2 regions of the Microbulbifer sp. S227A genome follow, and region 2 is predicted to be linked to the other one. Evidence: riboswitches for the same ligand, from Rfam matches in the RefSeq annotation. Region 2 holds a riboswitch; the other holds the start of a gene.
The links. Region 2 has a riboswitch for thiamine pyrophosphate ahead of thiB (thiamine ABC transporter substrate binding subunit). Riboswitches for the same ligand answer to the same signal wherever they lie in the genome.
Positions count from the first base shown of each region.

Region 1 (4,091 bases), on a different contig from region 2:
GGCATGGGCCTGTTGGCCCGCGCGGATCGCCAAGGCAAAGGCTTCGGCCATCGCGGCGGGATCGCCGGCTTTGGCCACGGCGGTGTTCAGCAGCACCGCGTCAAACCCCAGCTCCATCGCCGCCGCCGCCTGCGAGGGCAGGCCCAGCCCCGCGTCGATCACCAGCGGGACGTCGGGAAAATGCGCCCGCATCGCGCGCAGCCCAAAGATGTTGTTGAGCCCAAGCCCCGAACCGATCGGCGCGCCCCAGGGCATCAAGACCTCGCATCCCGCGTGCAGCAGCCTGTCGGCCACGACGAGATCCTCGGTGGTGTAGGGAAACACCTGAAACCCGTCTTGCGACAGGATTCGCGCGGCTTCGACCAGGCCGAACACATCCGGCTGAAGCGTGTCTTCCTCTCCGATGACCTCGAGCTTGATCCACTTGGTATCAAAGACCTCGCGCGCCATGTGGGCGGTGGTCACGGCCTCTTTGACACTGTGACAGCCGGCGGTGTTGGGCAGGATGTGAACATCCAGGTCGCGGATCAGTTGCCAGAAATCCTGTCCTTGCCGGTCCCGCCCGCTCTCACGTCGCAGCGATACCGTCGCGACGCTGGCGGCGCTGCGCCGGAAGGCATCGGCCAGGATGGCGGGTGACGGGTATTGCGCGGTGCCAAGCATGAAGCCGCTGGCCAGCCGGGTGCCGTAAAAATCGCGCATCGTTATCCGCCCTGCATGGGCGCAAGCACTTCGACGCTGTCGCCTTCTGCCAGTATATGCCCGGCCCGCAACCCGGCGGGTACGAAGGTACCATTCACCGCGGTGGCAACCTTGGCTCCGCCGAACCCTTCCGCTTCGAGCAGGTCGGCCAGGGTGTCACCCCGCGTTTCGACCGGTTCGCCATTAAGCTGCAATTTCATCCATCACCTCGGGGGTTGTGTTGTCAAAGATCAGTTCCGCCACCATCCGCGCCAACGCCGGGGCCAGCAGGAAGCCGTGGCGATACAGCCCGTTGGCCCGGATCAGGTTGCCGTCGCGGCGGATGCGCGGCAGGTTGTCGGGAAAGGCCGGGCGGCTGTCGACGCCGATTTCTATCACCTCGGCCTCGCCAAACGCCGGGTTCAGGGCATAAGCCGCGCTCAGCAGTTCGAGCATCGCGCGCGCGGTGACATGTCGGCCGGCGCTGCCCTCGATCATGGTGGCACCCAGCATGAAGATGCCGTCGCCACGCGGCACGATATAGAGCGGCACGCGCGGGTGCAGCATGCGGATCGGCCGGCGCAATTCGATGTCCGGGCAGGACAACACCAGCATTTCGCCCTTGACCCCGCGCAGATCGCGCAGGGCATCGCGGGCCTGAAAGCCACGGCAGTCGATGGTCAGCCCGCGCCCGGCATGGGCCTCGGGATCGGCGTCTTCCTGCACGAAGGTGACGCCATCGGAGGCAAGGCCGTCCCGCAGGCGGGCAAGCGCGGTGCGCGGAGCCAGATGCGCTTCGGTTTCAAAGAACAACCCGGTCGCAAAGCGGTTGCCAAGGTCGGGTTCAAGAGTCTCGATCTCGGGGGCCGTGACCTTGCGATACCCGCTGGTGCGGCGTGCAAACCGCACAAGATCCGATTTGTCGCGGCTTGGCGACACCACGAGCGAACCGTTGCGCGAAACGGCACCGGTCTTGGCTGCCCACCAATCCGCGGCTTCGGCCCCAAGGCGCACTACCGGTTCCTCGGCGCTTTCGCCCTCGCAGAACGGGGCCAGCATGCCGCCGGCCCACCACGAACAGGCATGCGGGCCGGGCTGCGCGTGCCGGTCGACCAACGTGACATCGGCCCCCCGGTCGCGCAGGGCGCGCGCAACGCACAGGCCCGCAACGCCGGCCCCTATGATGGTGATCCGGGTCATGACCACTGCGCGTGAAAATGGTGAACCGGGCCATGTCCATTGCCGATATGCAGGTCGTCCGCCGCGCGGATCGCGGATTGCAGATACCCATGCGCCGTTTTCACGGCTCCGGCGAGATCGGCCCCCCGCGCCAGATGCGCCGCAATGGCCGCCGAATAGGTACAGCCGGTGCCGTGGGTGTTGCGGGTATGCACCCGCGTGGCCTCGCAGGTCGCAATCACGCCGGTCGCGTCAATCAGCAGGTCGGTACAGGTTTCGCCGGTGGCATGGCCGGCCTTCATCAAAACGCTGGCCGGCCCCATCGCCACCAGCCGCCGCCCCTGTTCGGCCATTTCGTCGGTCGATTGGGCTTCGGGTTCCCCGAGCAGCCGCGCGGCCTCGGGCAGGTTCGGGGTCAGCACGGTGGCACGGGGCAGGATATGGCGGATCATCGCATCAATCGCCGCGTCCTGCAAAAGCGCATCGCCGGATTTTGCGATCATCACCGGATCGACAACGACAGGGCCGCGATAGGTGCCAAGGCATTGTGCCGTGGCTTCGATGACCGCCGGGGAAAACAGCATTCCGATCTTGATCGCGTCAACCTCGAGATCCGACAGTACCGCCTCGATCTGCGCGGCAACGATCGCCGCCGGGATTTCGTGCACGGCGGTCACGGCGGTCGTGTTCTGCGCCGTCACCGCGGTGATAACGCTGGCCCCATAGGCACCATTTGCGGACATCGCCTTGAGGTCGGCCTGCACGCCGGCACCGCCGCCGCTGTCAGAGCCTGCAATCGTCAGGGCAATCGGGGTCTTGGCGGTCAACGGCACGTCTCCGGTTTGCCGGGGTGCCAACGAGGAAGGGAGTTCATGCGCGGTTGCGCGATCTACCCGTTCCCTACGCCGGAATTGCCCGGATCAGGTTCGACGGGTCGGTGCACGCACCTCTCAGCCCCAAGGGCCCCCCGACGGATGATAGTTTGGCCGCATGCCCCGCCGGGGCCAGGGCGACCTATGACGCCGCGTCAATAGGCCAGCTTTAACCAATTCGCAATGCCCAATCCCCGCGGTGCGGCATCATGGCGGCCCGTCAGATGGCGGTGCGGCGTGCCCGGTTGCCGCCCGTGCAGAGCTGCGATAGGTCTGTGCCGAAGGCAGCAGGAGGCGACAATCATGAGTTTGAACATATATCTATCCGGCGAAATTCACACGGATTGGCGCGAGCAGATCATCGAGGGGTCGCAGGGGCTGGATGTGAGTTTCAACAGCCCGGTCACCGACCATGATGCCAGCGACGATTGCGGGGTCGCGATCCTGGGGGCCGAGCCGAACAAGTATTGGCATGACCACAAGGGCGCGATGGTCAACGCGATTCGCACCCGCAAGGGGCTGGAGGATGCCGATGTCGTGGTGGTCCGCTTTGGCGACAAGTACAAGCAATGGAACGCCGCCTTTGACGCGGGCTATGCCGCGGCGCTTGGAAAATCGCTGATCGTGCTGAACCCGCCCGAGCATCAGCACGCGCTCAAAGAGGTACACGCGGCGGCGCTTGCCGTGGCCGAGGAACCGCGCCAGGTGGTCGATGTGCTGCGGTATGTGCTGACCGGAAAACTGCCGGGCTGACCGTAACAAGGCCCTGAAACTGTCTCCCCTTCGGGCGCTTGAGGGGGAGAAGAGGCCGTGCTTTCCCCCTGACCGCAGCGGGTGTTGCCGGATAGGACTCATATCCATCGCAGGGATGTGATTTCAATTCGAGCTTCATTCTAGGGGAAATGATTGTGATCCAGGAATTCAAGGACTTCATCGCCAAGGGCAATGTCATGGACATGGCGGTTGGTATCATTATCGGTGCGGCCTTTACCGCCATCGTCGGCTCGTTGGTTGCCGACCTGATCAATCCGATCATCAGCCTGTTCCTGGGCGGTATCGATTTCGCGGGGCAATATGTCTTGCTCGGCGAGGGCAGTTTCGCCTCGATCGCCGAAGCCGAAGAGGCCGGTGCCGCCGTCTTTGCCTGGGGCCGTTTTGTCATGGCGGTGATCAATTTTCTTATCATCGCCTTTGTCGTTTTCCTTCTGGTCAAGGCCGTCAACCGTGCCAAATCGATGGCCGAAAAGCCCAAGGAAGAGGCACCCGAAGAACCCGCTGGTCCAAGCGAGATCGATCTGCTGATTGAAATTCGCGACTCTCTCAAAAAGCAATAAAAATACCACTCACGCGAATGGAAAG
Region 1 is NZ_JBNAFZ010000006.1:177,505-181,595, forward strand. It holds gene ACP15R_RS15690 (thiazole synthase) at 1-702, opposite strand, end outside; gene thiS (sulfur carrier protein ThiS) at 705-902, opposite strand; gene ACP15R_RS15700 (FAD-dependent oxidoreductase) at 886-1,881, opposite strand; gene thiD (bifunctional hydroxymethylpyrimidine kinase/phosphomethylpyrimidine kinase) at 1,878-2,687, opposite strand; TPP riboswitch at 2,741-2,840, opposite strand; gene ACP15R_RS15710 (YtoQ family protein) at 3,036-3,485, shown strand; gene mscL (large conductance mechanosensitive channel protein MscL) at 3,635-4,066, shown strand.
Region 1: it holds a riboswitch for thiamine pyrophosphate, as region 2 does, so the genes downstream of both, thiD (bifunctional hydroxymethylpyrimidine kinase/phosphomethylpyrimidine kinase) here and thiB (thiamine ABC transporter substrate binding subunit) in region 2, are expected to answer to the same signal.

Region 2 (4,091 bases):
GCCCGGCGGCAAAACCGATCTGCGGTCGCATCCGGGGCAGCAGGACCCGGTACAGAAACGGCCAGCCCGCCATGCCCAGCGTCAGCGCCAGACGCCCGTTGCGGTCGATTACCTGCCGCGCGCGAGGCACAAGGATGCGCAGGGCAAAGGGCAGCGCCATCACCCCGTTGACCAGGGCCGTCACCGGCAGCGACAACAGGGACGGATCGACAAACGGATAAACCACCACGAAAAACCCGGTGCCGATCACCAATGGCGACGCGGCCAGCCCGAGCAGCCCGGAAAACTCGACAAAGGCCCCCCGCCCAAGCGCCACCGTCACCGCCATGGGCAGCGCCAGCGCCAGCGTCACCAGCGTGCTGATCGCCGCCACCAAGACCGAGTTCAGGGTGGCGGCAAACACGCTGGCAGGCAGGCCGAACAACCCGGCCAGCCCCGACAGGACGATGGCGGCCAGCGGCATCAACAGGAACCCGGCGGCAAACAGGATGATCGCGCCATCCCCGATGCGGGCGAGCACGCCCTGCGCGTCCCAGCGTTGCACCGGCCGGTCCAGCCCGCCACCAAACCCGTCGCCCCGAGAGCTTCGCAACGCAACCATCGCGGCAATACCGGTCAACAGGATCTGAATGCAGGACAGCAGCGCCGCCCGTCCGAGATCGAAATCGAACCGGAACGCCTGGTAGATGGCAAGCTCGATCGTCGTGGCCCCTGGCCCGCCGCCCAGTGTCAGGGCCACGGCAAAGCTGGTCAAGCAGATCGCGAACACCACGGCGAGAACACTGGGCGCGATCTGCCGCAGCATCGGTCGTTCCAGCAGCCGCCACATGGCACGCGGCCCGGCCCCCAGCTGCGCGGCCAGGCGAAACCGTTCCGCCGGGATTTCCTGCCAGCCTTGCAGGATCAGCCGCGTCGCCAAGGGCAGGTTGAAAAACACATGCGCCAGCACCACCCCGTGCAGCCCATAGATCTGCAACGGCGGCAAGCCGGCCCAGCCAAGCAGGATGCTGATCCAGCCATTGCGCCCGAACACCGCCAGCAGGCCCAGCACCGCGACGATCACCGGCAGGATGAAGGGTGCGCCCAACAGCGCGATCAACACCCGCCGCCCCGCAAACCGCCGTCGGGCAAGCGCCCGCGCCACCGGGATGGCAAGCGCAACGCTGCACCCGGCCGATAGCGCGGCCTGCAATATCGTAAACCGCACGGCGGCCCAATCCGATGGTCCCATGCCACGCCCGGCCTCGGCACGCAGGGCCACCGCGATCAACGCCCCCAGGATCAGCGCCGCGACAATCGCCGCCGCGCCAAGCCCGCCGCGATGCCCTATTGGCTGAGCGCGCCCAGCCATTCCGCCAATGCTTCATCCCGCAGCGCCGCCGCGTCCTGCGCGGGCACGATCAGCGCCTTGCCCGGCTGCGCCAGCGTCTCGAACCCCTGCGGCAGCCCCTCTGCCGGCATCACCGACGGGTACATCCAGTTGGTGGTCGGTATCACCGACTGAAAGGCGTCCGTCACCATGAATTGCAGAAACGCCTCGGCCAGGTCCGGCTGGTCCGAATTGGCCAGCTTGGCGGCCACTTCGATCTGCATGTAATGGCCTTCTTCGAATACGGCTGCGGCCTTGCCGGCATCCTCTTCCGCGATCAGATGATAGGCCGGCGAGGTGGTATAGGACAGCACCATGTCCGCTTCACCGTCCAGGAACAGCCCATAGGCCTCGCTCCACCCCTTGGTCACCGTCACGATATTGTCCGCCAGCCCCTGCCAGATTGCCGGGGCCTCGTCGCCATAGGCGGCCTTGACCCACATCAGCAGACCCAGCCCCGGCGTCGATGATCGCGGGTCCTGGATGACGATCCGGGCTTCACTCTCTCCGAGCGCGCGGAAATCCGACGGGGCGGCGGCATCCGCCTGGTGCACAAAGGCAAAATATCCCCAGTCATAGGGTACAAATACCGGATCGGCCCATGGCACGGGCAGCGCATATTCCGCGCTCACCGCATGTTCCGCGAACAACCCGGTTTCCGCCGCCGCCGCGGTGAGGTTGGTGTCCAGCCCCAGAACCACATCCGCGTCGCTGCGCGCCCCTTCCAGCTTCAGACGCGCCAGCAGCGCCGCACCATCTCCAGCCCCCACCAGCTTCAGATCACACCCGCAGGTCTCTTCAAATGCCGCCTCGATGGCCGGGCCTGGGCCCCATTCCGAAACGAAACTGTCATAGGTGTACACGGTCAGTTCCGGTGTCCCGGCGCTCGCCGCCGTGGCACAGCAAACTCCCGCAGCGATCGCGAGATACTTCATGGCATCCTCCCTTTGCGGCGATGGGCAGGGTTGGAAGGATGTCCAGACCTTTCCTACGCCGGTACGAGCCGGTTCAGGTTCAACGGGTCCGCGTCGCGCGTCTCAGCCGTCCAGGGCACCCCGAGGTGTCCGGAACCCTAGTTCGCGCCCCGGCGAATGACAAGCACACAGCCGCTTCATCTTTGTCGAAATACTCCGGGGGAGCCGCCCGCAGGGCGGCGGGGGCAGCGCCCCCTTGCCAGACAACCGCTTGCGACGCCCCCTTCCCCCGGCTAAAGCACGAGCCAAAAGGAGCCCGCCCATGTCGATCAACAGCTTTGGCCACCTGTTCCGCGTCACCACCTGGGGCGAAAGCCACGGCCCCGCGCTCGGGGCGACTGTTGACGGTTGCCCGCCGGGCGTGCCGATCGACGAAACGATGATCCAGCATTGGCTCGACCGTCGCAAACCGGGACAGAACAAATACACCACCCAGCGGCGCGAACCGGACCAGGTGCGCATCCTCTCCGGCGTGTTCGAGGGTCAGACCACCGGCACTCCGGTGCAGCTGATGATCGAGAACACCGACCAGCGCAGCAAGGATTATGGCGACATCAAGGACAAGTTCCGCCCGGGCCATGCCGACATCACCTATTGGCAGAAATACGGCATCCGCGACTATCGTGGCGGCGGGCGCTCTTCGGCGCGCGAAACCGCGTCGCGAGTTGCGGCGGGGGGCCTTGCCCGCGAGGCGATCCGGGCGCTGGTGCCGGATGTCCAGATCACCGGCTACATGGTGCAGATGGGCGAACACGCCATCGACCGCGCACGGTTTGACTGGTCCCAGATCGAGTCGAATCCGTTCTGGACCCCCGACGCACAGGCGGCCGAGACCTGGGCCGCCTATCTCGATGACCTGCGCAAATCCGGCAATTCGGTCGGCGCGATCATCGAGATTGTCGCCCGGGGCGTGCCCGCGGGGCTGGGGGCGCCGGTCTATGGCAAGCTCGATACCGACCTGGCCGCCGCGATGATGAGCATCAACGCGGTCAAGGGCGTCGAGATCGGCGAGGGCATGTCGGCGGCGATGCTGACCGGCGAGGCCAATGCCGACGAGATCTTCATGGGCCAGGGTGGCCCGAGATACAGCTCGAACCACGCCGGCGGCATTCTCGGCGGCATCAGCACCGGGCAGGACATCGTCGTGCGTTTTGCCGTCAAGCCCACCAGTTCGATCCTGACCACGCGCAAGACCATCACCCGCACCGGCGAGGAAAGCGAGATCATCACCAAGGGCCGCCACGACCCCTGCGTCGGCATTCGCGCGGTGCCGGTGGGCGAGGCGATGATGGCCTGCGTGATCCTCGATCACATGCTGTTGCATCGCGGGCAGGTGGGGGAAAACCGCGGCAAGATCGGCTGATCCGTCCGGCGCGCCCATCGCGGATGCCCATTGATCTTTTTGCGTTTCGGGCGCAGGAAGGCGGCATGGCAAAACTGTTAACATCGCATCGACCTGGGCTGGCCGTCACACTGAAACTGTGCGCGATCGGCCTGTTCACGGTGATGGCGGCCCTGGTCAAGGCGACCTCGGATGCGGTGCCGCCGGGCGAGGCGGTGTTCTTTCGCTCATTTTTTGCCATCCCGGTGATCGTGGTCTGGCTCGCCATGCGGGGCGAACTGCGCAACGGGCTGGTGACACGCCAGCCGATGGGCCATTTCTGGCGCGGGCTGCTGGGCACGATGGCGATGGGGCTGACCTTTGCCGGGCTTGGATTGTTGCCCCTGCCCGAGGTCACCGCCATCGG
Region 2 is NZ_JBNAFZ010000010.1:20,093-24,183, forward strand. It holds gene ACP15R_RS20605 (thiamine/thiamine pyrophosphate ABC transporter permease ThiP) at 1-1,351, opposite strand, end outside; gene thiB (thiamine ABC transporter substrate binding subunit) at 1,327-2,304, opposite strand; TPP riboswitch at 2,338-2,437, opposite strand; gene aroC (chorismate synthase) at 2,606-3,706, shown strand; gene ACP15R_RS20620 (DMT family transporter) at 3,772-4,091, shown strand, end outside.